DNA from 4 places in the Shewanella khirikhana genome. Region 1 is predicted to be linked to each of the others. Evidence: predicted binding sites of a transcription regulator. Region 1 holds the regulator's gene; each other region holds the start of a gene.
What was found. The regulator sigma-54, encoded in region 1, starts transcription at its own class of promoters, with help from an activator protein. The targets are predictions, from matches to a motif close to GTTGGCACGNNNNTNGNNT.
Positions count from the first base shown of each region.

Region 2: the regulator sigma-54 is predicted to act here: its motif matches at 6,173-6,191, upstream of STH12_RS17460 (TorF family putative porin).
Region 3: the regulator sigma-54 is predicted to act here: its motif matches at 5,074-5,092, upstream of STH12_RS11275 (YggN family protein).
Region 4: the regulator sigma-54 is predicted to act here: its motif matches at 3,085-3,103, upstream of flgB (flagellar basal body rod protein FlgB).

Region 1 is NZ_CP020373.1:3,401,891-3,409,373, forward strand. Features, by position in the region: gene lptB (LPS export ABC transporter ATP-binding protein) at 1-551, shown strand, start outside; gene STH12_RS14940 (RNA polymerase factor sigma-54) at 666-2,150, shown strand; gene hpf (ribosome hibernation promoting factor) at 2,181-2,468, shown strand; gene ptsN (PTS IIA-like nitrogen regulatory protein PtsN) at 2,471-2,914, shown strand; gene rapZ (RNase adapter RapZ) at 2,911-3,762, shown strand; gene STH12_RS14960 (HPr family phosphocarrier protein) at 3,749-4,024, shown strand; gene mgtE (magnesium transporter) at 4,172-5,536, shown strand; gene STH12_RS14970 (hypothetical protein) at 5,549-5,935, opposite strand; gene STH12_RS14975 (molybdate ABC transporter substrate-binding protein) at 6,006-6,830, opposite strand; gene STH12_RS14980 (YiaD family glycine zipper/OmpA-like lipoprotein) at 7,004-7,483, opposite strand, start outside.
Region 2 is NZ_CP020373.1:3,969,539-3,977,021, forward strand. Features, by position in the region: gene prlC (oligopeptidase A) at 1-1,202, shown strand, start outside; gene STH12_RS17435 (thioesterase family protein) at 1,356-1,886, shown strand; gene STH12_RS17440 (glutathione S-transferase family protein) at 1,889-2,542, opposite strand; gene STH12_RS17445 (LysR family transcriptional regulator) at 2,628-3,527, opposite strand; gene STH12_RS17450 (SDR family oxidoreductase) at 3,645-4,505, shown strand; gene STH12_RS17455 (DNA-3-methyladenine glycosylase I) at 4,589-5,275, shown strand; gene STH12_RS17460 (TorF family putative porin) at 5,272-5,946, opposite strand; gene STH12_RS17465 (efflux RND transporter periplasmic adaptor subunit) at 6,370-7,483, shown strand, end outside.
Region 3 is NZ_CP020373.1:2,596,326-2,603,808, reverse strand. Features, by position in the region: gene STH12_RS11305 (winged helix-turn-helix domain-containing protein) at 1-879, opposite strand, end outside; gene STH12_RS11300 (oxidative damage protection protein) at 1,164-1,439, opposite strand; gene mutY (A/G-specific adenine glycosylase) at 1,443-2,549, opposite strand; gene trmB (tRNA (guanosine(46)-N7)-methyltransferase TrmB) at 2,844-3,560, shown strand; gene STH12_RS11285 (YggL family protein) at 3,595-3,921, shown strand; gene glsB (glutaminase B) at 3,925-4,839, shown strand; gene STH12_RS11275 (YggN family protein) at 5,132-5,944, shown strand; gene STH12_RS11270 (LysR family transcriptional regulator) at 6,285-7,226, shown strand.
Region 4 is NZ_CP020373.1:2,356,423-2,363,905, forward strand. Features, by position in the region: gene flgE (flagellar hook protein FlgE) at 84-1,445, opposite strand; gene flgD (flagellar hook assembly protein FlgD) at 1,480-2,208, opposite strand; gene flgC (flagellar basal body rod protein FlgC) at 2,234-2,650, opposite strand; gene flgB (flagellar basal body rod protein FlgB) at 2,653-3,051, opposite strand; gene STH12_RS10360 (CheR family methyltransferase) at 3,194-4,027, opposite strand; gene STH12_RS10365 (chemotaxis protein CheV) at 4,188-5,108, opposite strand; gene flgA (flagellar basal body P-ring formation chaperone FlgA) at 5,313-6,020, shown strand; gene flgM (flagellar biosynthesis anti-sigma factor FlgM) at 6,095-6,430, shown strand; gene STH12_RS10380 (flagella synthesis protein FlgN) at 6,544-6,969, shown strand; gene STH12_RS10385 (LPP20 family lipoprotein) at 7,280-7,483, opposite strand, start outside.

The DNA of each region.
Region 1 (7,483 bases):
GTATTCACATCAATGACGATGACCTGACCCTCGACCCCATGCACCTGCGAGCCCGCAAAGGCATTGGCTACCTGCCCCAGGAAGCCAGCATCTTCCGTAAGCTATCGGTGCGCGACAACATCATGGCCGTGCTGCAGATGCGTAAAGAACTCAGCAGCGATGAGCGTGAAGAGCTGCTCGAGCAGCTGCTGGAAGAGTTCCACATCACCCACATCCGCGACAACGCCGGTATGTCACTCTCAGGCGGTGAGCGTCGCCGGGTGGAAATTGCCCGCGCACTGGCCGCCAATCCACGCTTTATCCTGTTGGATGAACCCTTTGCCGGGGTAGACCCCATCTCGGTTATCGATATCAAAAAGATTATCGAACAGCTGAAAAACCGCGGCCTTGGGGTACTGATTACCGACCACAACGTGCGTGAAACCCTGGATGTGTGTGAAAAAGCCTACATCGTCAGCCACGGCAGCCTGATTGCCGAAGGCACACCTGCCGAGATCCTGGACAATCAGCAAGTGCGTGCAGTGTACTTGGGTGAGCAATTCAGGCTATAGTTAAACAACAAAGCCTACCGTCTCATATCCGGTAAATCAGGGTGGCTATTGGCCGAAGAACCTGATAGATAAAAGCTTTCTACCTGAATTATTTAGTGAAGGATCCGCAGTACGATGAAAGCGTCGCTCCAGCTCAAACTGGGACAACAACTCACCATGACGCCACAGTTGCAGCAGGCCATTCGTCTGCTTCAACTCTCCTCGCTTGAACTGCAACAGGAAATTCAACAAGCCCTCGACGCCAATCCGCTGCTGGAAATGGACGACGATCGCCTCGATGGCGATCAGTACGATGCCGATGGCGGCGACAAAGACTTCGACGACAAATTCGATGAAGGCTCAGTATCAGCCAGCGCAGGAGATTCCGCTTCGGTAGAAACCTCCGAAGCCGTGACTCAGGAATCCATGCCGGATGAACTGCCCATGGACACTACCTGGGATGAAGTCTTCACCGCCGCTCCGGTTGCCGGCCCCGGCATCAGTCGCGACGACGACATGCCGTTTCAGGGCGAAACCAGCGAAGGCCTGTACGAACACCTCGAATGGCAGAAAAATCTCACCCCTTTTTCGGATACCGATTTGGCCATTGCCACCGCTATCATTGATGCCATTGACGAAAAGGGCTATCTGACCCAAAGCCTGGATGAAATCCTTGAGGCGGTGGGCGATGAAGAGGTTGAGCTGGACGAAGTCGAGGCTGTGCTCAAGCGCATTCAACACTTCGATCCCATTGGTGTTGCAGCGAGGGATTTGGCCGAGTGCCTGCTGATCCAGCTGGGGCAATTTGCCGCCGATACGCCGCATCTGGATAACGCTAAGCTGCTTATCCGTGAGCATCTGGACCTGATTGCCAACCGCGACTTCCGCACCCTGATGCGTAAAACCCGCCTCAAGGAAGAAGAGCTCAGAGACGCCATAGTGCTGATCCAGAGTCTGAATCCCCGTCCGGGCGAAAACGTCACCAGCACCAAGGAAGAGTACGTGATCCCTGACGTGTCGGTGAGCAAAAAGAATGGTCGCTGGGTGGTGGAGCTGAACCCGGATTGCATGCCTAAACTGAGTGTGAATCAGCAGTATGCTGCACTGGCACGCACCAGTCGCAATCAGTCAGATAGCCAGTTTATCCGCGGCCATCTGCAAGAGGCCAAGTGGTTTATCAAGAGTCTGGAGAGCCGCAACGACACCCTGCTCAAGGTGGCCAACTGCATAGTGCAATTCCAGCAGGGCTTTTTTGAGTACGGTGAAGAAGCCATGAAACCCATGGTGCTCAACGATATCGCCGAGGCGGTGGAAATGCATGAATCCACCATCTCCAGGGTCACCACTCAAAAGTACATGCATACCCCGCGGGGTATCTTTGAACTGAAATACTTTTTCTCCAGCCATGTCGGAACCGAAGATGGCGGAGAGTGCTCTTCTACTGCAATCCGCGCCTTTATCAAGAAACTGGTTGCAGCGGAAAACCAGAAGAAGCCGTTAAGCGACAGCAAGATGGCAGAACTTCTGGCGGAACAAGGAATCAACGTTGCCCGACGCACCATCGCCAAATACCGAGAGGCGATGCTGATACCACCGTCGAATCAGCGTAAGAGTTTGTAACCCAACCGAGGTCATTGGAGGAAAGTGTCTATGCAAATCAACCTGACTGGGCATCACATCGAAATTACTGACTCACTGCGTGACTACGTCGAGAGTAAATTCTCCAAGCTTGAACGCCATTTCGAACAGATCAATAATGTGCACGTTGTTCTCAATGTTCAGAAATTGCAGCAAATCGCAGAAGCTAAGCTTCACCTCAACGGAGGCGAAGTATTCGCCACCTCAGAACATGAAGACATGTACGCCGCCATTGACGCCCTGATTGATAAACTGGACCGTCAGGTAATTAAACACAAAGAGAAACTGACCAAACATTAACGATGGAACTAAGTACCATCCTGGCGCCGGAGTGCACTAGCTGTGCCACTCCGGGCAGCAAGAAAAAGGTACTGGAACTGATTAGCGATCTCGCCGCAGCCCAGTACCCTTCCCTCTCTTCCCAAGAGATCTTTGAAAGCCTGCTGGCCCGCGAAAAGATGGGTAGCACCGGCATTGGTAATGGCATTGCCATTCCCCATGGTCGCCTGGGTAGTATCGATAAACCTCTCGCCGTACTCATCAAATGCGAAGAAGCCATTGGCTACGATGCCATCGACAAGCAGCCGGTGGACATTCTGTTCGCCCTGTTGGTGCCATCAGACCAATGCCAACAGCATCTGAGTACCCTGGCAGCCATGGCCGAAAAGCTCAACGACCGTCAGGTGTTGAAGCAATTGCGTAAAAGCCATGATGAAAAGGAACTCTACCAGGTAATCACAGGATGAAACTCGTCATTGTTTCCGGCCGCTCCGGCTCAGGGAAATCCGTTGCCCTGCGGGTATTGGAAGACTTGGGCTATTACTGCGTCGATAACTTGCCGCTGACCCTGATGGGCCCCTTACTGGAGCAGCTCAAAGGCAGCAGCGACAAGGTCGCCATCAGTATCGACATTCGCAATATGCCTGAGCAGGAAAAAGCGCTGGAACAGGAGCTTGCCAAACTGCCACCCGGGGTTGAGCTCACCAGTTTCTTCCTCAACTCCAGCGATAAAGTGCTGCTGAAACGCTACAGCGAAACCCGTCGTCTGCATCCATTGTCACGCAGCAAAGTCTCACTCCAGGAAGCCATCAAACTCGAAGGCAAACTGCTTGAGCCTGTGTCGCAATTGGTGGACCACTACATAGACACCTCCAATCTGAACGTCTATGAGCTGGCCGATGCTGTCAGGCAAATTCTGCTGGGGCGCACCGACAAAGAGCTGGTAATCATCTTTGAATCCTTTGGCTTCAAGCATGGCATGCCCACCGAGGCCGACTTTATGTTCGACGCCCGTTTCTTGCCAAATCCGCACTGGGAGCCAGCCCTTCGGCCGATGACCGGACTGGATGAGCCGGTGAAGCAGTTTTTGGAGCGTCAGGTGCTGGTCAACAAGTACATCTGGCAAATCGAAAACCTGCTGGAAACCTGGCTGCCGCATCTGGAGCGCAACAACCGCAGTTACCTGACCATCGCCATAGGTTGTACCGGCGGTCAGCACCGCTCGGTGTACATTGCCGACCAGCTGGCCAAACGTTTTGCCAACTCGCACCATAAGGTCGAGGCACGCCACAGGGAACTCAATGCCAAGGCTTGAGCGCGATATCACCATAGTCAATAAGCTCGGATTACATGCCCGCGCCGCCACCAAGCTGGCGGTACTGGCGTCTGAGTTCAAGGCCAGCGTGACCCTGGTACAGGGCGAAAAACAGGCTTCTGCCGCCAGTGTACTGGGGCTGCTGATGCTGGAATCCGGCATGGGCAAAACCATCCATATCATTGCCGAAGGCGATGAGGCCGAGCAGGCCATGGACGCCATCTGCAACCTTATCAACGCCTGCTTCGACGAAGAGTGCTAAACGCCCTCATACGACGGCAGACGATAGCGCAACTCCTCTCCCCAACTAAAACCATCGCAGCATATTGCACTGCACATTAGCGGTAATCTTCGTCTATCCCCCTATATTTGCTACCATATTGCCAATTCATCTCTTTGGGGAAAGGCGATGCCATTGGAACTTCTGGATAACGAACAGACCGAACTCAGACTGAGCCAGCTCAACGAAGCCCTCGGCAGCGGCATGTTTGTGCATGTGCGGCAAATGCTGCTCAATATGGCCGCCTCCGACATCGCCCTGGTGCTGGAATCCTCGCCGCCGCGCACCCGTCAGGTACTGTGGCAACTGATTGACCCAGAACTCGCCGGTGAAGTGCTTGAAGAGCTTGGCGAAGAGATGAAAGACAAGTTTATCCGCCAGATGAGTCCTGAGCGTCTGGCCCGGGCCGCCGCCGGTTTGGACACCGACGATCTGGCCTACATACTGCGATCGCTGCCGGACAGTCTCTATCGGCAAGTGTTGCAGTCCATGTCCAGCCAGGACCGGCTGCGTGCCGAGCAGGCGCTGTCTTACCCCGAAGAGAGCGCCGGCGGCATCATGAACACAGATACTGTCACCATTCGCCCCGACGTGAATGTGGATGTGATACTGCGTTATCTGCGCCTGCGCGGCTCTCTGCCCGAGGCCACCGACATGCTGTACGTGGTCGACAAGCAGGACGTGCTGATGGGCGGGGTAACCCTGGCTTCGCTTCTCACCTGCGACCCGGCTACCCCTATCCGCGAGCTGATAGATGAGAGCATCGATGGGATCCCGGTCAGCATGTCGGATACCGAGGCGGCTGCGCTGTTTGAGCGTCACGACTGGGTATCGGCCCCTGTGGTCGATTCCGATGGCAAGCTGCTGGGGCGGATCACCATCGATGACGTGGTCGATGTGATTCGAGAAGACGCCGAACACTCTATGATGGGTATGGCGGGGATGGATGATGACGAAGACACTTTCGGCCCTGTGCTCAAAAGCAGTGCCCGCCGCTCGCTATGGCTTACGGTGAATCTGTTCGCCGCCCTGCTGGCCGCCTCAGTAAGCAATATGTTTGAGTCAACGCTGGAGCAGTTTGCCACCATCGCGATTCTGATGACCATAGTGCCCAGCATGGGCGGTGTGGCGGGCAATCAAACCCTGGCGCTGGTGATCCGCGGCATAGCCCTTGGCCACATTGGCCAGAGCAACTCGCGCTGGCTGATTGGCAAGGAGCTTGCCATCGGCTTTTTAAATGGCCTGCTGTGGGCAGTGCTGGTGAGTCTGGCGGTGTGGCTGTGGAAGGATGATATCCGCCTAGGCGCCCTGATTGGTGGCGCCATGCTGATCAATATGACCATTGCGGGCCTGGCCGGTGCCAGTATTCCACTGCTGCTGAAAAAGCTTAAGATTGACCCGGCGCTCGCCGGTGGCATGGTGTTGACCACGGTAACGGATGTGATTGGCCTGTTTGCCTTTTTAGGCTTGGCAACGGCCTTTTTGATGCGCTGAAAGCACCTTGATTCAGGGAGCGGGCAGCCACTCAATGTCCGGCTGGTTTTCGCCGGACAACACCGACACACACTCTTTTTTGGTAACCACCAAAAACTCCCGTGGCGACAAATGACTGCTGGCCATAAAGCCGCTGCGTTTGCTCTCCTGTGCCAGCCAGCCGCCCTCGGACAACTGAAACAGCCAGCCATTGGATAGACTGAATTCGGCCCAGAACTCCAGCAAATCGCCTTCGTCCAACAGCCGTATACCCATCACCTTATCGAAGCTCACCACACAGCGTTTGCCCTCGATAACCAGCGACAGTTTCAGCATTCCCATACCGTAATCCAAAGAGGAGAGGTGCACCTCTTCTCCCAGACGATCTACAGCCAAGGCGACACCACGGGGATGACTCATGCTTGCCAGACTCCTGACGAAAAGATACTTCTCATTAAAAAGACTTATCTCTCATCTTGCAAGCCCGCCGTCACAGCGCTCTTGGCGGCGCAAAGCCATAACTGGCCAGAATCGCCTGTCCCTTGGGGCTTACAATAAAGTCGGCCAGGCCCTGGGCCTTGCTATCGATAACCAACAGGCCGTAGTCGGCGCCAACCGCCAGCGCCTCCGGCAGTGCCAGTACCTGTAATTCTTCAAATTCCTTCTGGGCCAGGCGTCCATTGGTGCAATAGGTCAAAAACACGTCCGCCTGTTTCTCACGCATCACATGGGCGTAGTTGTTAACACCCTTTGGCGGTTTGGGGCTGTCCGGGCCGCCGGTCAACTGACGAGCCTTGGCTTTGAGCTTCTCGGCCGCGCCTGCCACTTGTGCCTCGGCCAAATCGAAGGCGGCAAAAGCATAGTCTCCGGATGGATCGGCCTTGGGCGTAGAGGTGCCCACCACCACATCGGCAGACAGCAGGGTGTCGAGCAGGGTTTCTGTGCTTACCTTAAGCCCGGGCTGTGCCAGGGCGCAGAGCTGATTGCGGGCAAAGGGGGTCACTTCCAGTCCAAAACCTGCCGCCTTGAGGGTTTGCGGGTGCTTCATATTGGCCGAGGCAAACAAGGCCACCGACTCGCCCTGCTCAATCTGCTGGCGCAGCAGCCCCGATGGACCGTACTTGGCGGCAACCTCTGCGCCGCCCTGCTGCCTGAAGGCGGCTACCACCTCGTTCATCGCTGTCTTCAGGCTACCGGCAGCTCTGAGTTGCAACTGAGACTCATCGGGCATTTGAGCTGCAATTGCCTGTGGCAGGGCTTCGGCCTGTACCTGAGCGACCAGTAACAGCGCCAGTGCAATCAGTGATTTTTTCATTGAATTCATCCATGTAACTTATTTTAAGGCCACAGAAAAACCCAAAGCGGAAACCAACTCAAGTGTGGGGATCACAGATACGCATTTATAGGTCAAAGGCATGAAGCGCCAAGGTCCAGGCACAAAAAAAGGAGGCCTTGGCCTCCTTTTTTATTCATGAGCGGCGGGCGTTATCAGCCCAGCGGAGTCAGTACAATCTCAACACGGCGGTTCTGCGCGCGGCCTTCGGCAGTGGCGTTGGATGCGATTGGGCTTGCTTCGCCCATGCCCTGGGTCGATACGCGATTGGCTTTCAGGCCTTTGGCCAGCAGGTAGTTACCCACTTCGGAGGCTCGCACCTGAGACAGACGCAGGTTGTAGCTCTCGGCGCCGCTGGAATCGGTGTAACCCAACACATTCAGACGGGTTTTATCGTATTCCTTGGCCACCAGCGCCACTGAATCCAGCACCTGCATAGCACGTGGGCTCAGGTCGGTCTTGTCCACCGCGAAGGTCACTTCGTTGGGCATGTTCAGGATGATGGTGTCACCGCTGCGGGTTACGCTAACGCCGGTTGATTGCAGCTGCTGACGCAGCTTGGCTTCCTGCACATCCATGTAGTAGCCGATACCGCCACCCACGGCAGCGCCTGAGGCGGCACCAATCAGGGCGCC
Region 2 (7,483 bases), 570 kb from region 1:
ACAAGTCGCTGGCCACCAAAATGGCCGAGACTCCGGCCCAGGTCATCAGCTTCTTGAACGAACTGGCGCTGCACTCCCGCCCACAGGCCAAAAAAGAGTTGGATGAACTCAAGGCCTTTGCCGCCAGCGAATATGGCGCTACCGACCTCAAGGCATGGGACTTGAGCTTCTATGGCGAAAAGCTCAAACAGCACAGATACGAAATCTCCCAGGAAGAACTGCGCCCGTACTTCCCAGAAAACAAGGTGCTGAGTGGCCTGTTCCACACGGTTGAGCGCCTGTTTGGCCTGAAAATCGAAGAGCAAACCGAGTTCGACCGCTGGCATAAAGACGTGCGTTTCTTCCATATTTTTGATGCCGAAGGTGAGCACAGAGGCAGCTTCTACCTCGATTTATACGCCCGCAGCGGCAAACGCGGAGGCGCCTGGATGGACGAGTGTCGGGTACGGCGCTTAAGCGGCGGTGAACTGCAACGCCCGGTGGCCTATCTCACCTGTAACTTCAACGGTCCGGTGGGCGGCAAACCAGCGCTGTTCACCCACGACGAAGTGGTAACCCTGTTCCACGAATTTGGCCACGGCATTCACCATATGCTGACCAAGGTCGATGTGGCGGGCGTGTCCGGCATCAATGGTGTGCCCTGGGATGCGGTAGAACTGCCAAGTCAGTTCATGGAAAACTGGTGCTGGGAAGAAGAAGCCTTGCAGGAAATCTCCGGCCACTTTGAAACCGGTGAGCCACTGCCCAAGAGCATGCTGGACAAGATGCTGGCGGCGAAAAACTTCCAGTCGGCGATGATGATGGTGCGTCAGCTGGAGTTCTCGCTGTTCGATTTCCGCCTGCACCTGGAATACAACAGCGAAGACGGCGCCCGTATTCAGGAAACCCTGGATGAAGTGCGTCAGCAGGTTGCTGTGGTGATCCCCCCCAGTATCAACCGCTTCCAGCACAGCTTCTCGCACATTTTTGCCGGCGGTTATGCTGCCGGTTACTACAGCTACAAATGGGCCGAAGTGCTGTCGGCAGACGCCTTCTCGCGCTTTGAAGATGAAGGGATTTTCAACCCACAAACCGGCCGAGCCTTCCTCACCAACATCCTCGAGATGGGTGGCAGCGAAGAGCCGATGGAGCTGTTCCGCCGCTTTATGGGCCGTGAACCCAACACAGACGCGCTGCTGCGTCACAGCGGTATCAGTCACTGAAGCTGAGGTTTAGAAACTTCAAAGGGCGCTGCGGCGCCCTTTTTGTTGGTCAACTGACTGCATACGCCGCGCCCCCTTTGCCCGGCTCGATTGCTTGCAGGTACGACCTCTGATAGCCTTCAGCTTTACGCAATTACTCTAATACATAGATCCATGAACCTGTACTTTCGACTTATCTGGTTGTTTTTATGGCGTGTTCGCCACTGCAATCGCATTGGATTCCTCGATGTCAGCCGCATCGAATACCGGGCACTGCCGTCAGACTGCGATATCAACATGCACCTGACCAACAGCCGCTATCCGGCCTTTATGGATCTGGCCCGCACCTACATGCTGGCGGAAATGGGTCTGCTGAAACGCTTTTTGAAACTGAAGTGGATGCCCATAGTCAATGCCGCCGAATTCACCTACATCCGCGATATTAAGCCGCTGCAAAAGTTCACCATCGAGAGCCGCGTAGTGGGTTGGGATGAAAAGTATTTTTATATTGATCAGCGCTTTGTCAGCGAGCGTGGCCTGCATTGCATAGTGCATGTACGCGGGGTGTTTGTGTGTAATCGCAAGCAGGTGCCCATCAGCGAGCTGGTACGGGAAGCAGGTTATGAGGGCGAGGCGCCAGCCCTGTCACCCGAAGTGCAAAAGTGGAAGGCCTTCCTGCAGCTCAAAAAAGAGCGCAATACCTGAGGTTAAGGGATAAGTTTCAGCCCTGTGACTTCCGCGGCGGCGGCCAGTGCCGCCTCCTCTGCCACCAGCTCCCAGGCGCCTCTTAGCTTGGCCTGCTGGCGGTAGCGGCAGAGATTTTCCAAATCCAGCAAACCCATCAGCTCAAACGCCGGCTCCAGACAAGGCAGCAGCGCGCAGTCGGCCAGGGTAAAGCCATCGCCCACCAGCCAGTGGCTGTTGGCAAGCTCCTCATCTATGCCCGCAAACACCTGCAGCAGCTTTTGGCGCACTTGCGCCATGGCCAACTCGTTGCGATGTTCAGGCGCCATGCTCAGTTGCTGTTCCAGCAAAAACAACTGATTGCTGACATCGTTATCGAGGATCCTGTCCCACAGCCTGACCCGCAGACGGTCATTGTCATCCACCGGCAGCAGCCTGGTGCCGCCGTGAATATGGTGGTCGAGGTATTCAATAATGATGGTGGATTCCGGCAGCAGACTGCCATCAACGCATTTGAGCAGCGGCAGCTTGCACAGGGGATAGAGGCTACTGAAGGCCTGACGCTGCAAGGGGTCTCTGAGTTCAGTGACCCTGGGATAGAAGTTCGCCTGTTTCTCGTACAGCCCAAGAAGTACCTTTTGGGAGTAACGGGAAAGCGGATGGTAGAAGAGCTCCATGGAATCTGGCCCCCATTTCATACGCCCTTTCAAGAAGGCGGCTGCCGCACAGGCAAATTTACGCCTTCCTTAAATTTAGCCCCGTTCAGGTAGATTTGAACAGCTTCTGTTTCAGAAAATCGATAAACACCCGCACCCGTGGCGGAGTGTTCTCCTTGTAGGGGTGCAATGCGTAGATGCCGCCTTCGCGCAAATGGTAGTCGGGCAGTAAGAGCTCAAGCTCGCCGGAGGCCAGATGCTGGCCTATCAGATTGTCCGGCAGAATCGCCACCCCCAGGCCCTGCAAGGTCAGCGCCAGCAGGCCATTGGTGCTGTTACAGCTGATAAAGGGAGTCACCCGAACCCGGTATTCCTCGCCCTGACCATTGTGTAGGGTCCAGCTCTTGGGAAGATGGCTTGAGGCATGGGCAAGCCACTGATGATGTTGGAGATTATCAGGGTGCAATGGCCTGCCGTGGGCGGCCACATAGGCTGGGCTGGCCACCAGCTGCTCATCGAAACTGCCAAGCTTGATGGCTCTGAATTCTGAGTCTTCCGGCCAGCCGCCCTGAATGGCCACATCGATTTGATGCTCAAGCAAATTCAGCTTGTTGTCTTCCAGCAGCAGGGTCATGCGGATGTTGGGATAACGCTGGTGAAACTCGCCGATAAGCGGCAACAGATCGTGCTCGCCAAGGCCCACAGGGGCGGTGATCCTCAAACTGCCGTGCAGATGTTCATCCGCCGGACGGGTCACCGCCTCGGCCTGACGCGCCAATTGCAGCAGTTCGCCGCAGTAATGGAAAAACTCACGGCCGTCCTCGGTCAGGCTGATACGGCGGGTGGTGCGATGCAACAGCTCGCAGCCCAAACGCTCTTCCAGCTTTTTCAGATGCTGGCTCACCATGGAGCGGCTTATCCCCAGCACCTCGGCGGCCAAGGTCAGCGAACCCTGCTCGACAACCGAGGCAAACACCAGCATGCGATAGAGTTGGGAAGCGTCCATGGCCCGTCCTTTTGTTTAGTTTTAATTACCAAAGATATAAGTAAATCACTCATTATCAATTTTTGCCACGGGAATACACTGAGCACCTCATCAATCCCAACCCTTGAGGTACACATTATGATCCTGATCCTCGGTGCAAGTGGCGAACTGGCCAGCCTGACCACAGCAGCCCTGCAAACCCTCGGCAACACTGAAACTGTACGCCTGGGCAGCCGCTCCCCTGCCAAACTGGCGGCCGAAGGCATCCAAACCCTGTTTGCCGACTACGACCAACAAGACTCACTCGAAGCCGCCATGGCGGGCGTGTCCAAAGTCTTGTTTATTTCGGGCAACATCGCCAACGATGCCCGTCTGGCCCAGCATCTGAACGTTATCGCCGCCGCGAAAAAGGCCGGCGTGAGCCAACTGCTGTACACCAGCTTCCAGTCACCCAGCCTCGACAGCGCCTTTGATTTTGGTGCCAGCCACGCCGCCACTGAGGCCGCCATCCGCGCCTCGGGCGTGCCTGCCACCGTGGTGCGCAACGCCTTTTATGCTGAGCTGCAACTGATGAGCCTTGGCCATACCCTGGAAAGCGGCACCCTGACCCACGCTGCCGCCGACGGCCGCTTTGCACCTGTGAGCAAGGCAGATATTGCCGAGGCGCTGGCCAGATTGCTGATGACAACACCCGATGCAGACAAGCATATCGGCAGCACTTACGAGTTCACCGGCCCTGAGCTGCTGTCCTATGCCGACATCGCCAAACTCATCAGCGAACTCACAGGTAAGCGAATTGAAACCAACGAAATCAGCCCGGAAGCGCAAATTGCGGCGCTGAGCCAAATGGGTTTGCCCGGCTTCTTGGCCAAGGCGCTGGGCGGTGCCAGCCGTGCCATTGCCGCAGGGGAATACGATACGCGCAGCGATGATTTGGCGCGTATCCTCGGCCGCGAGCCCCGCAGTCTTCGCGAGGTGATTGCAGCCGCCCTTGGCTGATAACCCGGCTCACCGCAACCACTTGGATTGACGGCACCCATGCAAGTACACTGGCAAAGCCATTCTTCGTTTCAGGGAAGTTCATGAAAATCGAATCCTTTGCCAGTATTTATCAGCGCGCCGCCGAGCGAAAAGGCGGCGTCGATGCGCTTGAGGCACTGCTGCCACAGTCTTTGTCGGCCGACGAATATCAGGAATATTCTGATGACCGGTTACTGTCGGCCATGAGCAAGCAGATTTTTCAGAGTGGTTTTGTGTGGAAGGTGGTGGACGCCAAATGGGCCGCCTATGAAGAGGCGTTTTTTGGCTTCGATCCGCTGAAGATTTTGCTGATGTCACCGGAGCAACTGGATGCCCGCGCCAGCGATCCTGCGCTTATCCGCCATGAAAAAAAGACCCGGGCCATCTACGACAATGCCTTGATGGTGAAAGAAATTGCTGCTGAACATGGCAGTCTGGCACGTTATATCGGCCTCTGGCCCGGGGAAGAGATCACCGCCTTGTGGCAGGTACTCAAAAAGCGCGGCGCCAGGCTTGGGGGCAATACCGGCCCTTACTTCCTGCGCGCCACCGGGAAAGACACCTTCCTGCTGACCTCAGATGTGGAGGGCTATCTGAGGGCAACCGGTCTGGTGGATGCAGGGCTTGCCACCCAAAAGGGCCTGGCTCAGGCGCAGGCCGCCTTTAACCACTGGCAGGCTGAATCGGGCCGGACGCTGGCTCAAGTCAGCCGCATTATTGCCTGCGGCGTGGGTGACAACCGGATTTAAAACGCCTTGCTGATGCCGACGACGAAGCGATCGTCAAAAATCTCGGTTTGGGTGCCGTACACCTTGTGATCTGTGTCCACTGTGCTGCCGTGGTAACGCAGATCCAGGGTGTAACCGGCCCAGGTCTTGGACACACCCAGGTTCCAGTGGCCCCAGCCTTCGGCGCCTTCGCCGTCGAGATCCTGATAACCCACAGAGCCGGACAGCTGAATGCCATTGTCGAAGCTGTAGCTTGGGTGCACCGCATAGTTCACCCCTTGCCAGCCATCCACGCCGAACCAGTCATCCAGCGTTGGAGTCACCTCTAACTGCATGTTCAGCTTGCCAAATTGCTTACCCACCTTCAGCCACAGCTCGGTGTAATTGCTGTAGGAAGCGCCGGGATACAGGTAAGAAAACACCATCACATCGTAGGTGAAACCTGAATCACCAAACTCACCGGCCTTACCGATAAAGGGGCCGGTTACCACTTCCAGATTGGGGTCGGCAAACTTGATGTTGGAGCCGAATACACCGGCATACCAACCGGCATCATTGCTCCAGCTCAGGGTGCCCTGAATGGCTGGCACATCGCCATCCATGGTTTCGGATTCGCCACGGAATACATAGTCGCTGGCGATAGTCAGCTTGCCGCCCAGGGTGCCGCCAAATACCTTGGCTTCTTCGGCCATAACGCCGCTGGAACACGCGATGGCGGCCAGCGCCAACAGGGTTTTGTTCAATTTCATCATCACTGCCTCATTGAAATGGGTTCTCCCGCTGCAACGAATAATAAGCAGGGGTTATGAATGGCCTTGGCGGGGGTCGTGAATAGCTCGCGACAGATTATGAAGAAATATGAACAACTGATGTGGCAGGTTATCGGGAGACAATTTGCTGCCATGAAATGTTAAAAAATAGCTAAATACGTGCAAATAAAAGAAATTTTTGCACTCCTTTACACTTTTCAGCTATTTGCTGACTTGAGCTGTCGTCCCCTGTGTGAGATAACTTGCGGATCATAAATTCAGTATTAAAAATGGGCGATTTGTCTGGGTATCCAGGTGTTTTTATCTACACCACCCCGTTAGCCCAGACACAAAAAGGAGATTTCAATGCGGCAAATGTTAAAAATTGCCTCCGCCGTTGGCCTGGTGCTGTGGGTCAGTGCCTGTGGTCAGGAAGAAGCGCAGCAGGGCGCCCAGCAAGCGCGTCCCCCCATGGAAGTGGGCGTGGTTGAGGTGAAGGCATCCGCCCAGAACATTCTGGTGGAACTGCCCGGCCGCAGTCGTGCTTACCTCGAAGCCGAAGTGCGCCCTCAGGTGTCCGGCATCATCATGGAGCGCAACTTCGTTGAAGGTCGCGAAGTGAAGGAAGGCCAGTCGCTGTACAAGATTGACGACGCCACCTACAAGGCCACTCTGGAAAGCGCCAAGGCCGATCTGGCCAGCGCCCAGGCATCCCTTGCCAGTGCCAAGGCCCGCGCCGCCCGTTACGAGAAGCTGGTGAAAACCAATGCTATCTCCAAACAGGACTTCGACGAAGCCGACGCCAGCTACAAAGAAGCCCTCGCCCGGGTGAAAGTGGCCGAAGCCCAGCTGCACACCGCCGAGATTAACCTCAAGTACACCCAGGTGCAGGCGCCTATTTCCGGCCGCATCGGCAAATCTGCCGTGACCCCGGGTGCACTGGTGACCGCCAACCAGGGACAGGTGCTGGCCACCATCCAGCAGCTTGACCCCATCAACGTTGACATCACCCAGTCCAGCGTTCAGCTGCTGGCCCTCAAGGCCAAGTTGCGTGCCGGTAAGTTGCAGGCGGCCGATAACGCCGAGGTGCAACTGGTACTCGAAGATGGCACCACCTACGAGCACAAAGGCAAGCTGCAATTTGCCGAAGTGAGCGTGGATGAGAACACAGGCTCAGTTATTCTGCGCGCCGAATTCCCTAACCCTGACAACGTGTTGCTGCCCGGCATGTATGTGCGCGCCGTGCTGAACACAGGCGTGGACCCGAGTGCCATTCTGGTGCCGCAAAAGGCCATTACCCGCAACACCCGCGGTGAAGCCGTGGCCATGGTGGTGAACGCCGAAAGCCAGGTTGAGGCCCGTAACGTGACCACAGCCGAGGTGATCGATCACCAGTGGCGCGTCACTTCAGGTCTTCAGGCCGGTGACAAGCTCATCATCGAAGGGCTGCAGAAAATTCGTCCCGGCGCCCCTGTGGTGG
Region 3 (7,483 bases), 810 kb from region 1:
CGCCGACAGATTGAGGTTGATTGACTCGTACAGCCGCCCTTTTTGGGTGTAGAGGTAGGCGAGGGAGCCTGCTATCCGGCTTTGCAGCTTTGAGGGCTTTGCGAGTGCCAGCTCGTAACTGGCAATGGCCTGATTAATATTGCCAAGCACATCCTGATGGTAGCCTTCGAGCCAGAGGATTTCGGCGTCCGGCTGCGGGTTTTGCTTAAGGTCTGAGATAAGGCTGGCGGCTTCATCCAGCAGTTCAGCCTTGCCATCGAACTTGGCCACCCGCTCCAGCAGCGCCTTACAAAGGCCAATCTGTGCTTGCTGCTGGCTCGGTGCACCGGCTAAAAACTGCCGATAGAGCTCTATTGCCAGCAGATTACCCGCCGCAGTGTGCTGGTTGGCAAATTGCCCGGCCTTTTGCAGCAGCACAGGTAAGTCGGCAGCTTCTTGGTTGTTACTCATTCTCCCTAAGCCTGAACCACTATCAAAGGTGGCCGATTGCCAGTTAACCCAGGCAAAGAGGGCCAGGGCGCACATCAGCGCAGCCGCCATTACTACAGGCCAATACCGCTTTTCTCCTTTGGTGGCTGTTTGCGCATGCACAGGGGCGGCTGAGGCCAGACCGGCAACGCTTGGAGGTTTGGGCGCTTCAGCGGATGCCGAGGTGACTTCCCCAAGCCAGATATAACCCACACCGCGCTCGGCTTCTATGGCATCACGGCCCACATCGCCGAGGGCTTTTCTAAGCAGGGATACCCGCTGGGCAAGGGTATCGTCACTGACAAAGTCTTTGTTCCACACCAGCTTGGTAAGCTGCTCTGTGGGCAGCGGCTTGGCGGGATTGAGCAAGAACACCTCCAGCAGGCGATAACTTAGGCCATTGATATTCACGGCCTCGCCATCAATGCAGACCTGCCTTGACTGGGTATTTAGCTGAATGCCACGGCTTTGCAGTATTGTCGGCCCGCTGGCTGAATTGATATAGATATCAGGCATATCCGCTAAGATAACCAAGCTTGGTGGAAATTGATACTGCCAAGCAGACCGTTTGATAGGGGAAAGACGCAAATTCAAAACAGCCCGCTATCGCAGATAGCAAAAAGGCCCGCGAGGGCCTTTAGGGTCATGCCATTTAGAGGATGGCATAAAAGGGATGTTACTGAATCATCCCAAGGTTATTCCGGCTTGGGTGGAACATAACCTTCGATTTCAACATCCTTGCCTTCGAACAGGAACAGCTGCATTTGCTCTTCGAGCAGCTTGCGATGCTCCATATTCATCATATTGAGCTTCTTCTCATTGATAAGCATGGTCTGCTTTTTCTGCCACTCTCCCCAGGCTTCTTTGCTGATGGTGTCGAAAATGCGCTTGCCGAGTTCACCGGGGTAGAGCTGGAAATCCAGACCTTCGGCTTCTTTACCCAGATAGACACACTGAATGGTACGGGCCATGTTTTACTCCTTGTTGGCGGCAGCGTTGCCGCCGGATTCTTGCTTAAGTTCGCTTACAAGGCTCGCCAGAATGCGCTCGGTGGCGGCGGCAAGCCCAAGATTTTCGCCTTGGAGGAGGTTATACCAGAGACTCAGGTTATCTTCCATGATAAGCGCCTCAGCCTGGGGGCTGCCAAGGCGCAGCTTTACCGGCTGAATGTCGAGGTGAAAGTGGCTGAAGGTGTGGCGAAAGCCATCGAGCAGGGCAAGCTTATCGCTATCAAAGCCATTGGCCTGGACAAAATCATTGAGCGCCTGCTGGCTGTCAAACTGCGGGAAGCACCAGAGGCCACCCCAAATTCCGCTGGGTGGCCGCTTGATAAGCTTGACCGTGTCTTGCTGCTGCAGAATAAGCATCCAGCCTTCGCGGGCGGGAATGGTCTTTTTCGGCTTTTTGCCGGGGAACTCAGTCTGGCGACCGGCAAGCTGGGCCCGGCAGTCAATGGCGACCGGGCAATCGCCGCATCTTGGGCTGCTGCGGGTGCAGACATTGGCGCCCATATCCATCATCGCCTGATTGTACTTTTGAATATCTTCCTTTGGCGTCAGCGCTTCGGTGAGCTGCCACAGGGCGGTATCAACACGCTTCTCACCGGGCCAGCCTTCGATGGCGCCGTGGCGCGCCAGCACTCTTTTTACATTGCCATCGAGAATGGGGTGATGTTGCCCCAAAGAGAGCGACAGCACTGCACCTGCGGTGGAGCGGCCAATGCCGGGCAGGGCCAGCACTGCGTCAAAATCGGTGGGAAACTCGCCGCCGTGCTCATCGCGGATAATTTGTGCAGCCTTATGCAGATTACGGGCGCGGGCGTAGTAGCCAAGGCCGGTCCAGTGGTGCAGCACTTCATCTTCGTGGGCGTTTGCTAGGTCGCTTACCGTGGGGAAGCTCGCCATAAAGCGCTCAAAGTAGGGGATAACAGTGGCCACCTGGGTTTGCTGCAGCATGATTTCCGACACCCACACTTTATAAGGCGTCTTATTTTGCTGCCACGGCAGACTCTTGCGGCCGTGTTTGTCGTACCAGTTGATAATGCGCTCGCCAAAGGAGGCGCTGGGGTGAGTTGCTGCCATGGAAGGTGTGAACCGCTCCTGAATACCTGAGTGTGATGCTAAGGATTGGCGGGCAGTGTAGCCTCGCAGCGCCTAAGGGACAAGCCGGACGCAGCAGGCTGTCAAAAAGCGTTATGAAAACGGCTGGGAATTCAGGCTGTCAGCAGGCGCTGCTGCTGGTATACTTTTTCAGCTTCGGGGCTTGCGCTCAAGGGATAACTTTGGATAATGCCCCTTCCTTTTTGAATAGTGTTTTAAGTTGTCTGCAATCCAGCGCACGTGAGGCCTTGGGTTGCGGGCAGATGCGAGGCAGCAATGAGTGAAGTAACCACCGCAGAATTTAACGAGGATGGCGTATATCTTCGCAAAATACGCAGCTTTGTTCTGCGTGAAGGTCGCCTGACCACAGGCCAGGCCAAGGCCCTTGAAAGTTTTTGGCCCACCATGGGTTTGGAATACAGCCCTGAGCCTGTGAATTTTGCCGAGGCCTTTGGCCGTGAAGCCGACACAGTAGTGGAAATTGGCTTTGGCATGGGCGCTTCTCTGGTGGAGATGGCGGCCAACGCCCCCGAGCTTAACTTTATCGGTATTGAAGTGCACAAGCCTGGCGTAGGCGCCTGCCTCGGTGATGCCGGTGCGGCTGGGGTCAGTAACCTGCGGGTGTATCACCACGATGCGGTGGAAGTGCTGGAAAACGCTATTGCCGATGGCTCTTTGGCCCGGGTGCAGCTGTTCTTCCCTGACCCATGGCACAAAAAGCGTCACCACAAGCGCCGTATCGTACAGCCTGAATTTGTGCAGCTTTTACGCCGTAAGCTCAAAATCGGCGGTGTATTCCATATGGCCACCGACTGGGAAAACTATGCCGAGCATATGCTGGAAGTGATGAGCGCTGCCGAAGGCTATAAAAACCAGTCTGAAACCAACGACTATGTTCCGCGCCCGGATCATCGCCCACTGACCAAGTTTGAAAACCGTGGTCACCGTTTGGGCCATGGGGTGTGGGATCTCATGTTCGAACGCGTTGAATAATCAATTATTTCCATCAACCAAAGAGGGAAGAAACATGGCCAAGAACCGTAGCGCCCGTCTGCGTAAAAAGCTGCGAGTGGATGAGTTCCAGGAACTGGGTTTTGACGTACGCTGGGTATTTAACGACAGCGTCAGCGAAGCCGACATTGATGCGCTGGTGGATAAGTTTATCGACGACGTGATTGAGCCCCGCAAGCTGGGCTTCCACGGCGGCGGCCACAAGGAATGGGAAGGCATTGTTGCCACTCAGGCCCTGGGCAAGTGCACCGATGAAGACCGCGCAGCCGTAAAAGCCTTCTTCGATACCCTGCCGGTATCCGATGTGGAAGTGTCTGAGCTTTACGATCTCTGGTGGGATTAATTGATGGCCGAGCAGGCACTGCTTGACGAGCTGGTCGCCAGAGTCAGGCCGTTGCTCGGACAGGGCAAGGTGGCGGATTATATTCCGGCCCTTGCCCGGGTTTCACCCCACAAGCTCGGCATTGCCATAACCAGTCTCGATGGCACCACCATTGGGGCCGGTGACTGGCAAGAGCCATTCTCGATTCAAAGTATTTCCAAAGTATTCAGCCTCACCGGCGCCATGATGCTCTACGAAGAGAGCGAGATCTGGTCGCGGGTAGGTAAAGAGCCGTCCGGGCACTCGTTCAACTCGCTGGTGCAGGTTGAGCTTGAGCGGGGCATTCCCCGTAACCCCTTTATTAATGCCGGGGCGCTGGTGATTGCCGATATGCTGCAAAGCCGCCTTGGCGCACCCAAACAGCGGATGCTGGAAGTGGTGCGGATGATGAGCGGTAACAGCTCTGTGTGCTACGACAAGGTGGTGGCCGCCTCCGAGTACCAGCACAGCGCCCGTAACGCCGCTATTGCCTATTTGATGAAGTCCTTCCGCAACTTCCACAACGACGTGGACAAGGTGCTCAGAAGCTATTTCCACTATTGCTCGTTGTCGATGAGCTGCGCCGATTTGTCCCGGGCGATGATTTATCTTGCCAACAAGGGCATGACCCTGGATGGACGCGAGATAGTCAGCCCCACAGAGACCAAGCGCCTGAACGCGCTGCTGGCAACATCGGGCCTCTATGATGGCGCCGGTGAGTTTGCCTACCGTGTCGGTATGCCCGGCAAGAGTGGCGTGGGCGGCGGTATTATCGCGGTTATTCCCGGGGATATGGCGGTGTGCGTCTGGTCTCCTGCGCTGGATGCCAGCGGCAATAGCCTTGCGGGTACCCGCTTGCTGGAGCTGCTTGCCGAGGAGCTGGGGCGCTCGATTTTCTGAGCCTTTCTTTTGGGGTTTTCTGCCCTTCGCTCAATTACAGCTACGAATCTTAAAGGCGATTTCCTGATTTGCGGATATGACTCCCCATCGCAGGAAATCGCTTTTTGTTATCTTTCTCAGTAACTGGTGAAAAAAATCACTTTTTAGTGATTTAGCTCACGCCTGTCTTTGCTTTGATTCAGCTCATCTTCATTGAAATTATATTAATTCCTTATTAATCATTGAATTGTGAAAGTTGGCACGACCTTCGCTATATCAAGCCATATAACTTACAAAGGCAAGGATAGATGCGATGAAAACCAAGACTCTTGTTACCGGTGTAGCTTTGGCAACTTTGATTGGCGTGACCGCCGTGGTGCCTGCCATGGCCCACGGGATCAGCAACGACAGCTGCGATGTGAACCTGAATTATGACATTTCTCTTGAGCCTCAAAAGCTGGTGCTGAGCCAGAAAGGGGATGAGTTTTATCGCTTCGAACCCGGCAAATTGTATGTGGAAGGCAAAGAAGTTGCCCTGACTGCCGAGCAGCGCGCGCTGGTCGACAGCTACGCCGACAGCGTGGCCCGTCAGGTGCCAGAGTTCGTCTCCCTGGTGACCGAAGCTGTGGGGCTTGCCAGTCAGGCAGTAAACACGGCGCTGACGCCGCTGCTGGGTGAAGATACCGGCAACCGCGTAGGTGAGCTGATGGACAACGTAAACGAGCGCCTTGGCGAAGTGATGCACAAGAACGGTGACAGCTACTACATAGGCGTAACCGATGGCTCCATCGATGAGGTGTTCGACAAGGAGTTCGAGCAGGAAATCGAAAACCTGGTGCAGGAGTCCGTAGGCACCCTGATGGTTCGTCTCGGCACCGAAATCCTGTCTTCAGAAGGCGACAGCTTCGAGGCCAAGATGGAAGCCTTTGGTCAGAAAATGGAAGCCATGGGCGAGCAGATTGAGCGTGAAATGGAAGCTCAGGCCAGCACCCTGGAAGCCCGTGCCAACAAGATGTGCGACGAGTTTGAAACTCTGGTAGCCCTCGAGAGCGAGCTTAGGGCCAAGGTGCCTGAGCTGTCCAAGCTTGAGCTGGCCGACGCCAAACAAGAGGCGCTGCGCGAGTAACAGATGTAAGGCAAGTATGTTGTGAGTAACTGAATTTCAGCGGCATTTCTCAGCAAGATTTTTAACTGACATTCCTTGGTTCATTCCTTGAACGTTTGGCCCCATCCCCTGGGGCCGTTTTTTTATTCTCCTGTTGCTGCTTGGGCCACGGCAGAAGTGGAGACAGCGAGCGGATTTTTGTTATACTGCTAAAAAATAACAAAAAACTCGGGTTTCTCCGGGATTCACTGACTCTACCTTAACGTGCTTTTTTGGTATATCTGATTGATTATCATTGGTTTGTCTGAGCTTTGGCCCCGGTCCGAGCTGAGCTCGCCGAACATAGCTTAAGGCCACCTTCATGTTAGAACTGTTAGAACCCATTGCCATTTTCACCCATGTTGCCAGGGCGGGAAGCTTTAGCGCAGCGGCGAGGAAACTCGGGATTTCCAAGTCAAAGGTGAGCACCCAGGTGGCTGATCTTGAACATAAGCTGGGCGTGCAACTTATTCAGCGCACCACCCGCAGCCTGAGTCTGACCGAGGCAGGTCATCTGCTGTATGTGCAGGGCGAAGAGCTGCTGCGGGATGCCGATCAGGCCGTTGCCAGCGTTCACAATCTCAATGATGCAACCCGTGGTGTGCTCAAGGTGGGGATTTCCCAGTCCTTCGGGACCATGCACATTATTCCTGCGTTGCCTGAGTTTATGACCCGTCACCCCGAGCTTGAGCTGCAGGTGAGCTTGCTGGATCACAAGGTGGATGTGGTCAGTGAGGGGCTGGATTTGCTGCTGACCATGTCAGAGCAATTGCCGCTGGGTATGGTGGCGCGGCCGCTGATGAAGTGTCAGTTTTTACTGGTGGCTTCCCCGGATTACATCGCCCGCCATGGCGAGCCGACCCGCCCAGAGCAGCTCGTTGATCACAATTGTCTTGTGTATCACGGTGAGTGGCACGAACACAGCGTGTGGCAGTTCAAGCGTGGTGATGATTACTGCGAGATTGGTGTTTCAGGTAACTTCCGGGTGGATAACGCCCCGGCGCTGAAGTCGGCTGCCGTAAGCGGTTTGGGTGTGGTGTATCTGGCGAGCTATCTGCTGGAAGATGAAGTGCAAAAGGGGACTCTGGTGCCGCTGCTGCGCGACTGGCAGCTGACTCACCACTTGCCGCTGCAGGCCGTGTATCCGCGCCGTAAGCACCTGGCGCCCAAGGTGAGCTCCTTTATCGATTTCATCAAAAATCATATTGGTACTCCACCTTATTGGGATGCGCCTTATCAGGAACTGTACGCCGAACGTCGATGATTTTATAAATTCATTGTTTGTGAAAACGGATAATGCTGTGATCTGGGTGGCAAAAATCCAATTAATTCACAAATAATCAAACGTTTAGCAAAAGTATTAAACCGGTCTAAAGGGCCGGTTTTTTAGTATCCGCTTAAGCAGTTTTTCCTACATCACTTGCACTCTGTTCATGAATTAATACAATGGATGCCAATTGGATTGGGGCGATCTGAGCCCGTATCGACAGGGGAAATGACCCCTTCCGCTGTTGATGCGCA
Region 4 (7,483 bases), 1.0 Mb from region 1:
GAATAAAAGAAGCAGGGCTTGCAGACAGGTAAAACACAGGCAAAAAATTGCCGCCCGAAGGCGGCAATAAAGGGGGATTTGGCTTAGCGGATCTGCAGAATGGTTTGCTGCAGGGTGTTGTTCACTTCCAGGGTCCGGCTATTGGCCTGGAAGTTGCGCTGGGCTGAAATCAGGTCAACCAGTTCGGTGGTCAAATCCACGTTGGATTGCTCCAGCGCCGCTGAGCGAATGGAACCAAAAGTGCCACTGTTGGCCTCACCGGCCAGAGCAGTACCCGATGCCAGGCTTTCTTTCCAGGAGGTATTCCCTACCTGGGTCAGGCCCTGCTCGTTGGGGAAGCGCACCAGCGCAACACGGCCCAATGGCACAGTGCTGCCGTTGCTGTACGCGGCTTTAATCAAACCATCCTCACCTACTTCCACGTTGGTCAGGCGACCCACAGTGGTACCGTCCTGGGTCAGCTCGGTCACTTCGAAAGCCGATGCATACTGGGTCGGATTGGCAAAGTTAATGGTAATAGTCTGGTTGCCATCGGCACCCGGACCGAGGATCCCGGCGCCACCAATACCCAGCGGCTCTGTGGTGATAATGGCCGGGTTGGTGCCGGTGAAGGTACCTGTGCTGTTGAAGGTCAGTACTGCACCTGTCCAGCCGCCCGTGGTTTGGGCATTGGCAGTACCATCGGGGGTACCATCGCCGTTGGTATCGACCTGGTAGGAACCTGCGCCAGCGCCAAGATTCACCGGCTGGCCGTCGAGTGCATAGTAAGCCACCCAGTTGTTCTCACCTGTGTAGGCGCCATCGTTCGGACGCACAAAGTAGGTGGTCAGAATGTGGGGCTCACCGAGGGAGTCGTAAATGGTCGATGAGGTCGAGTTGTTGAAGGTGGTTGGGTCATCCGGATCGAACGCGGCAGGATCCTTGGTCTTCTCACCGGCGTTCAGGTTCATGGCAATACCCACGTTCTCAGACATGACCGGACTCCCTGCGGTGTCAGGAATTTGCACCGGACGGGTGGTGGTCAAGCTCACCGAGGTTGAGTTACCAAACTTGTCCACCGGGAAGGTTTGCAGGAAGTTACCGGAGGAATCCACCAGGTAATTGTTGCTGTCGACCTTAAAGGCGCCGGCACGGGTAAAGCTGTAGTCGCGTGCGGATGGGTCCGCAGAGGTGACAAAGAAGCCGCCGCCGCTGATAGCCATATCCAGTGCGTTACTGGTGAACTGCAAGCTGCCCTGGTGGAATTGCTGCGCCACCTGCGTCGTGGTCACACCGCCACCCACCTGGGTTTTGCTGTTGGCGAAAATGGATGCCGCATACACATCGGCAAACTCGGCACGGGACTCTTTAAAGCCCGTGGTGTTCACGTTGGCGATGTTGTTGGCCGTGGTGTTCAGATCTTTCTGGGCGGCTGCGATGCCGCTGAGTGCGATATTGAAAGACATAAGTCAGTTACCTCTCTAATCCCCTGATTCTGGTTCAGCCTTCAGCTACCGCCAGAACATCCGATAGTTTGATCCCACCAACGCCACGTAAATTCAAGATAGCGCCGGTTGCCGCGGTTCCCAGTGACACGCTGGACACATGGGCATAGGTTGAAACAGGCAATTCCTCTGCCTTGCCATCGACCTTGCCACTGGCCTTGATGGTGTAGTTTCCTTCTGGAACGGGCTTGCCTTCGGCATCCAGTCCATCCCAGTTCACATCGATATTGCCGCCTTCGCTGCCATCCACCGTGTAGGTGGTGACCAGCTGGCCCTTGGAGTCCTCAATTCGCACCGTGATGCTGTCTATCTTGGATGGCGTACTTATCACGCCTTTCACGGTTGGATCTTCACTGGACACATGGCCGGTAGACGATGGGATAAGCACCTTCTGCCCTACCAGCCCGGATGCCTGCAGCGCCTGGCTTGAGGTCATCACGGTATTGAGATTCACAATGTGGTCGTTCAGCTTGGCGATACCATCCACGGTTGAGAATGACGCCATCTGAGCAATCATCTGGTCGTTTTCCACCGGCTTAAACGGGTCCTGCATCGACAACTGCTGCGACAAGAGCGCAAAAAAGTCTTCCTGGGTCAGCTCCTGCTTTTTGGCCTCGGGTACCGCTTCTTTACTTTGAAGCCGAACGCCGTCCAAAAACGGGTTGCCGGTGCTCTGGGTAGACTGTGCCGCCGCTGCCTGATTAATAGAGTTAAGAAAACTCACGGCTTACCTCCTTAGCGCCACCGGATTATTTGCCCATTCTCAGGGTTTGCATCAGCATGCTTTTGGCCGCCTCTGCCACCTGGGCATTCATCTGGTACGAACGGGAGGCAGAAATCATGTCAGCCATTTCTTCCATCACGTTCACATTGGGTTTGTAAATAAAGCCATCGGCATCGGCCATGGGATGATCGGGGTTGTATTCCTTTTGCAGCGGCTTATCGCTCTCAACAATGCCTTTGACATTCACGCCGCGGGACACCTGTTGCTGCTGACTGGCCTTGGCAAGCTCGGCTTCAAACACCGGATGCCGCGCTTTGTAAGTCTTATCGACACTGCTGGACACTGAATCGGCATTAGCGATGTTACTGGCGGTGGTGTTGAGGCGAACCGACTGTGCAGTCATCCCCGAGCCCGACACATTGAAGATATTGAATAAGCTCATGATTAATCTCCTTTGAGGGCCTTTTTCATGCCATTGAACTTGCCTTCAAGGAAGCCCAGTGACATTTGGTATTCGATGGCGTTTTGCATAAAGGCGGCCTGCTCCTGCTGGATGTCCACTGTGTTGCCATCCCCGGTATCAGGCTGGTTGGGTACACGGTACTGGACGTGCTGGCGGCTCAATGCTTGCAAGTCAAAGTGGCCTTCGCTGGTTTGGGCCATTTGCATGCTGCGTTGCTGGCTGCGTGCGGCGGCAAGGGCATCGGCGAAATTGACGTCTCTGGCTTTGTAATGGGGCGTATCGGCGTTGGCGATGTTGCTCGACAGCACTTCTGCCCGCTCTGCGCGGATCCCGAGGGTGTACTGATGCACCCCAAGAGCCTTATCAAAACTGATCGCCATAAAATTGCCTCCTACGCCTGAATGGCAAAACAAAAGCAATTCATGTGCCAAATATTGGATAACGCCATAGACTATGCTGCAGGCATAAAAAAACCGACGCATCAAAGGTCGATTTTCTTTTTAAAATCTTATTGTTACTGCATCAGGTCTTTTTCTGATAGTAGATACCTGGGTTACAGCGCACCATGTCAAATTCATCGGTCAAACCGGCAATCGACTCGGAAGCCCCCAGAAACAGGATGCCCTTGGGATTCAGGGCGGCAGCAAATTGCCGCAGGATTTTTGCCTTTGCCTCAGGGGCAAAATAGATAAGCACGTTACGGCAAAAGATGATGTCGAACTTACCGAGCAAGGTATAGCTTTCCAGCAGATTGTGAGCGCGGAAGCTCACCATGCGGCGTACGTTGTCTTTCACCCGCATATTGCCGTTGGGCAAGGCGTCAAAAAAGCTGCGCTTGCGCTCATCAGACAGACCCCGCCCCAGCGCCAGGCTGTCGTATTCGGCCTGTTTGCAGCGCTCCAGCATCGAAGGCGACAAGTCGGTTGCCTGAATGCTGGCACTCCCCGGCAGTCCGCCCGGACGCTTTTGCTGAAACTCGAGGATGGTCATTGCCAGCGAATAGGGCTCTTGCCCGGAGGAGCAGGCGGCAGACCAGATTTTCAATGGCCGGCCGAGACGGGCGTATTCGGGCAACAGGGTATTGCCGAGCAATTCGAAGGGGTACTTATCACGAAACCAGAGGGTCTCGTTGGTGGTCATGGCATCAATCACCTCGGCACGCAATTGCCGCTCGGTGGGTTTCATTGAATGCTTAACCACTTCAGACAGGGATGGCAGGTTGTATTTGCCCATCAGAGGCGCCAGGCGGCTGCGGACCAGATACTGCTTGTTTTCGCCAAGCACTATGCCGCTGTGTTGTTCAAGGAACAACCTGAATTGATTATATTCCGCTTCAGCCAGTGATTTGTCCGACACCGTATCCCATCCTGCACCTAGTGGAGAAGATTAACGCAACATCTCATTAACCTTCTGATTTTATTCCCCAAAAACAAGCGCTGCTTTATACATTATCACCCACGGGAACACAAGCTCCCTTGGTGGAGTATAACCCCACCCAAGGGGAATGCCATCACAGTTACAAGCTCAGGTGTTTGTTCACCGCCGCGGCCAATTCGTCCGGGTTGAACTTGGCGATAAAGTCGTTTGCGCCCACCTTTTGCACCATGGCCTGGTTGAACACACCGCTGAGGGAGGTGTGCAAAATCACCTTGATGTCTTTGAGCTTGGGATCGTCACGAATTTCTGCCGTCAGGGTGTAGCCATCCATCTCGGGCATCTCGATATCCGAGATGATCAGCGGAATTTCGTCGGCCACATTGCTCACTTCACTGGCGATGGTTTTAAGCTTATCGAGCGCTTCGCGGCCGTCTTTGGCGGTATCGATTTGCAGCTCCAGCGACGTGAGCGCTCGGATGATTTGCTTGCGGGCCACCGCAGAGTCATCAATGACCATAATGTGAAAGTGCTGCTCGCGGTCGATGGTAAGCTTGGCGTCCACATCTTCAGAAATCGCGGTCTTCACCGGACTGATTTCATCGAGGATTTTTTCCACATCGAGAATTTCAACCAGCTCGCCTTCGATCTCGGTCACCGCAGTCAGGTAGGAATAGCGCCCAGCCCCCTGTGGTGGCGGCATAATGGCTTCCCAATTCATGTTGATGATGCGCTCGACCGAGCTCACCAAAAAGCCCTGCACACTGCGGTTGTACTCAGAAATAATAATGAAGCAGTTTTGGGTATTCTCAATGGGGCGGCCACCGGTTGCCGCGCTTAAGTCGATAACCGAAATGGTGGAGCCACGGATGTGGGCAACGCCCCGCACATAAGGATTGAGTTTGGGCAGACCGGTCAAAGGGGGGCACTGCAGGACTTCTTTTACCTTGAACACGTTGATCCCGAAACGCTGACGCCCGTTCAATTTGAACAGCAGCAACTCCAGGCGGTTTTGTCCCACCAGTTGGGTACGCTTGTTGACTGACTCAAGAATGCTCGACATAACTTCGCCTTAGTTGTCTTGATTGAATGGCGCCCCGGGCTCCGTGGAGCATAGGCATGTAACTTGCTTTCGAATTGTCACCGACAACCTGTGCCCCAACTTCGTCAATCTTCTGACAGCCATGCCAGCAAGCTTGTACAAAGGTGGTCCGGCCCTGACAGAAAGTATAGGTGTATTCTGGCGTGACACGCTAGTCTGTTCATTATGAAAGTAAAGTTAGCACAAATTTTGGCAAGCCTTTTATGGGTAACCGGGGCATCGGCTACACAGATCCCACAACAACCCAACTTATCGGCCATCGCTGCGGCGGCTGAAGAGGCGGTTGCCAAAAAAATTGACGCCCCGGCCGGAGCCAGGATAAGCATCCAGGCCCAAAGCCTCGACAGTCGGGTCAACCTGCCCCGCTGTGAGGGGCCCGTCAGTGCGCGCCTGGCCAGCGACAGGCCTATCTCCCGCAACAATACTGTACGCATCAGCTGTACCAGCCCGGATCTCGACTACCCCTGGCAAATGTTTCTCTCGGTAAGAGCCGAAATCCTCTTTCCCGTGGTGGTGGCCAAACGGCCGCTGACCAGTGGCGATTTGCTCGATGAAGCCGCCGTTGAAGTGCGCTATGTTGATAAAACCGTGCTGCGTGGCCAGCAGTTTGCCGATACCAGTCAGTTGCTGGGCACCCGGGTCAAACGCCGAATTGCACAGGACTCGCCGATTTTTGCCGCCAATCTGTGTTTTGTCTGCAAAGGCGATGCGGTATCGATTTATGCAAAAACTGCCAGCTTTGAGATAAAAACCTTGGGCGAAGCCCTGGCGGATGGTAACGAAGGTGATCGAATTCGCATCAGAAACACCAACTCAAACAAGGTGTTGGAAGCTACTGTCATCGGCGTTGGCGAAGTGGAAGTCAAAATGTAAAATACCCTAAAGCTTTGCTGGCTACGGCCGATAAGAGTGCTAAGAAACCCGAATCCGTAACACTGGAGCCCCCGATGGCCATCGAATTACCCAAAAATAATGCCGCCGCCAACCGTGTCGGCAACACCGCAAGCCCACTGACCAGCGCCCGCAGTGCCCAGGCTTCTGCCGCACAAACCGCGCAGGCTCAGGTGCCGCAAAAAGCAGACTCTGTCGTGATCACCAGTCAGGCCCAGCAACTGCAAAGCGTCCAGTCCAAGCTGGCATCGCTGCCTGAAGTCGACCAGAAGAAAGTGGCCGAAATCAAGCAGGCTATCGCTGAAGGCCGCTACAAAATCGATCCTGAGAAGCTGGCTGCCAATATCGCTCGCTTCGAAAAAGAAATGCAGGATCTCGACCAAGACGCATAAGCCTTCTTTGGCATCGGGTTGCGGCCGGTCACTCAACAGTGGCCGGCTTTTTGCATTTAAAATTTGTAATCTGTATTCGCCAAATTTTTGCAAACACGGCCTGAGGTTTCCCCATGAATGAACTCACTTCCCTGCTCGACCACCAGCAATCCCTGCTAGACGAGCTGCTTGTCCTGATAGACGCCGAAAAAACCGCGCTGATAGCCCAGGACGCCAGTGAGCTGCTACGCCTCGCCGAAGCAAAATCTGCCGCCCTGCTGGCACTCAAAAAGAATGATGACGCGCTGGCGCTGCATCCTGCCAAACAGCTGCTGACAGAAGATCAGGCCCTGGTGGGCAAGGTAGAAGCCGCCCAGGCCACGCTGCTTCGCTGCAAGCAGGCCAATCACCTCAATGCCCAGCTGATTGAACACAACGAAGCCAGCATCAACCGCCTGGCCCAGGCGCTGCAGGTTAGCCGTAACGCAAGCTCCCTCACCTACACCGACAAGGGCAAAACCTCCACTATTTCTACGCTCGGTAACAGCATCGAAGTGTGAGCGTTTCCGGAATCTGAGCCTGAACCTCTAACGCTTAATCTGAACCTAAGCCCGGTTCTGAGCCTGAGCCTGCGACTAAAACTTCAACTGAGCCGCTCCGCTTCAAAAAACGCCCTGACTGTGTTTTTGCCAAACACGCCGGAATCAAATACACGGAGAAAAAAGTCCGGGCTAGCGCAAGCCCTGGCCAACACTTGCTCATAAATGCCCTACCCATTTATGTAAAAAAGCCCCGCCAATGCGGGGCTTTTCGGTATAAGTTTGGGATGCCATCGAGTATCAGGCGTTGGATTTGCAGCCTGAAACGGTCTTAAAAATAGGTGATCTCTTTAACCCGCTGCGGCCGGTTTTGCTGCTGGTATACGGCCCATACTTTGGCAAAATCCAGTTCAAGTTCAGTGACATAATGCTCACCCACCGGATAACTTTTCACGACCCGTGCGCCGCGGATAACACCGGACACCGACGCCTTGATATTGTCGTTCTGCATCGCCCAATCATTGACGCTGGAACT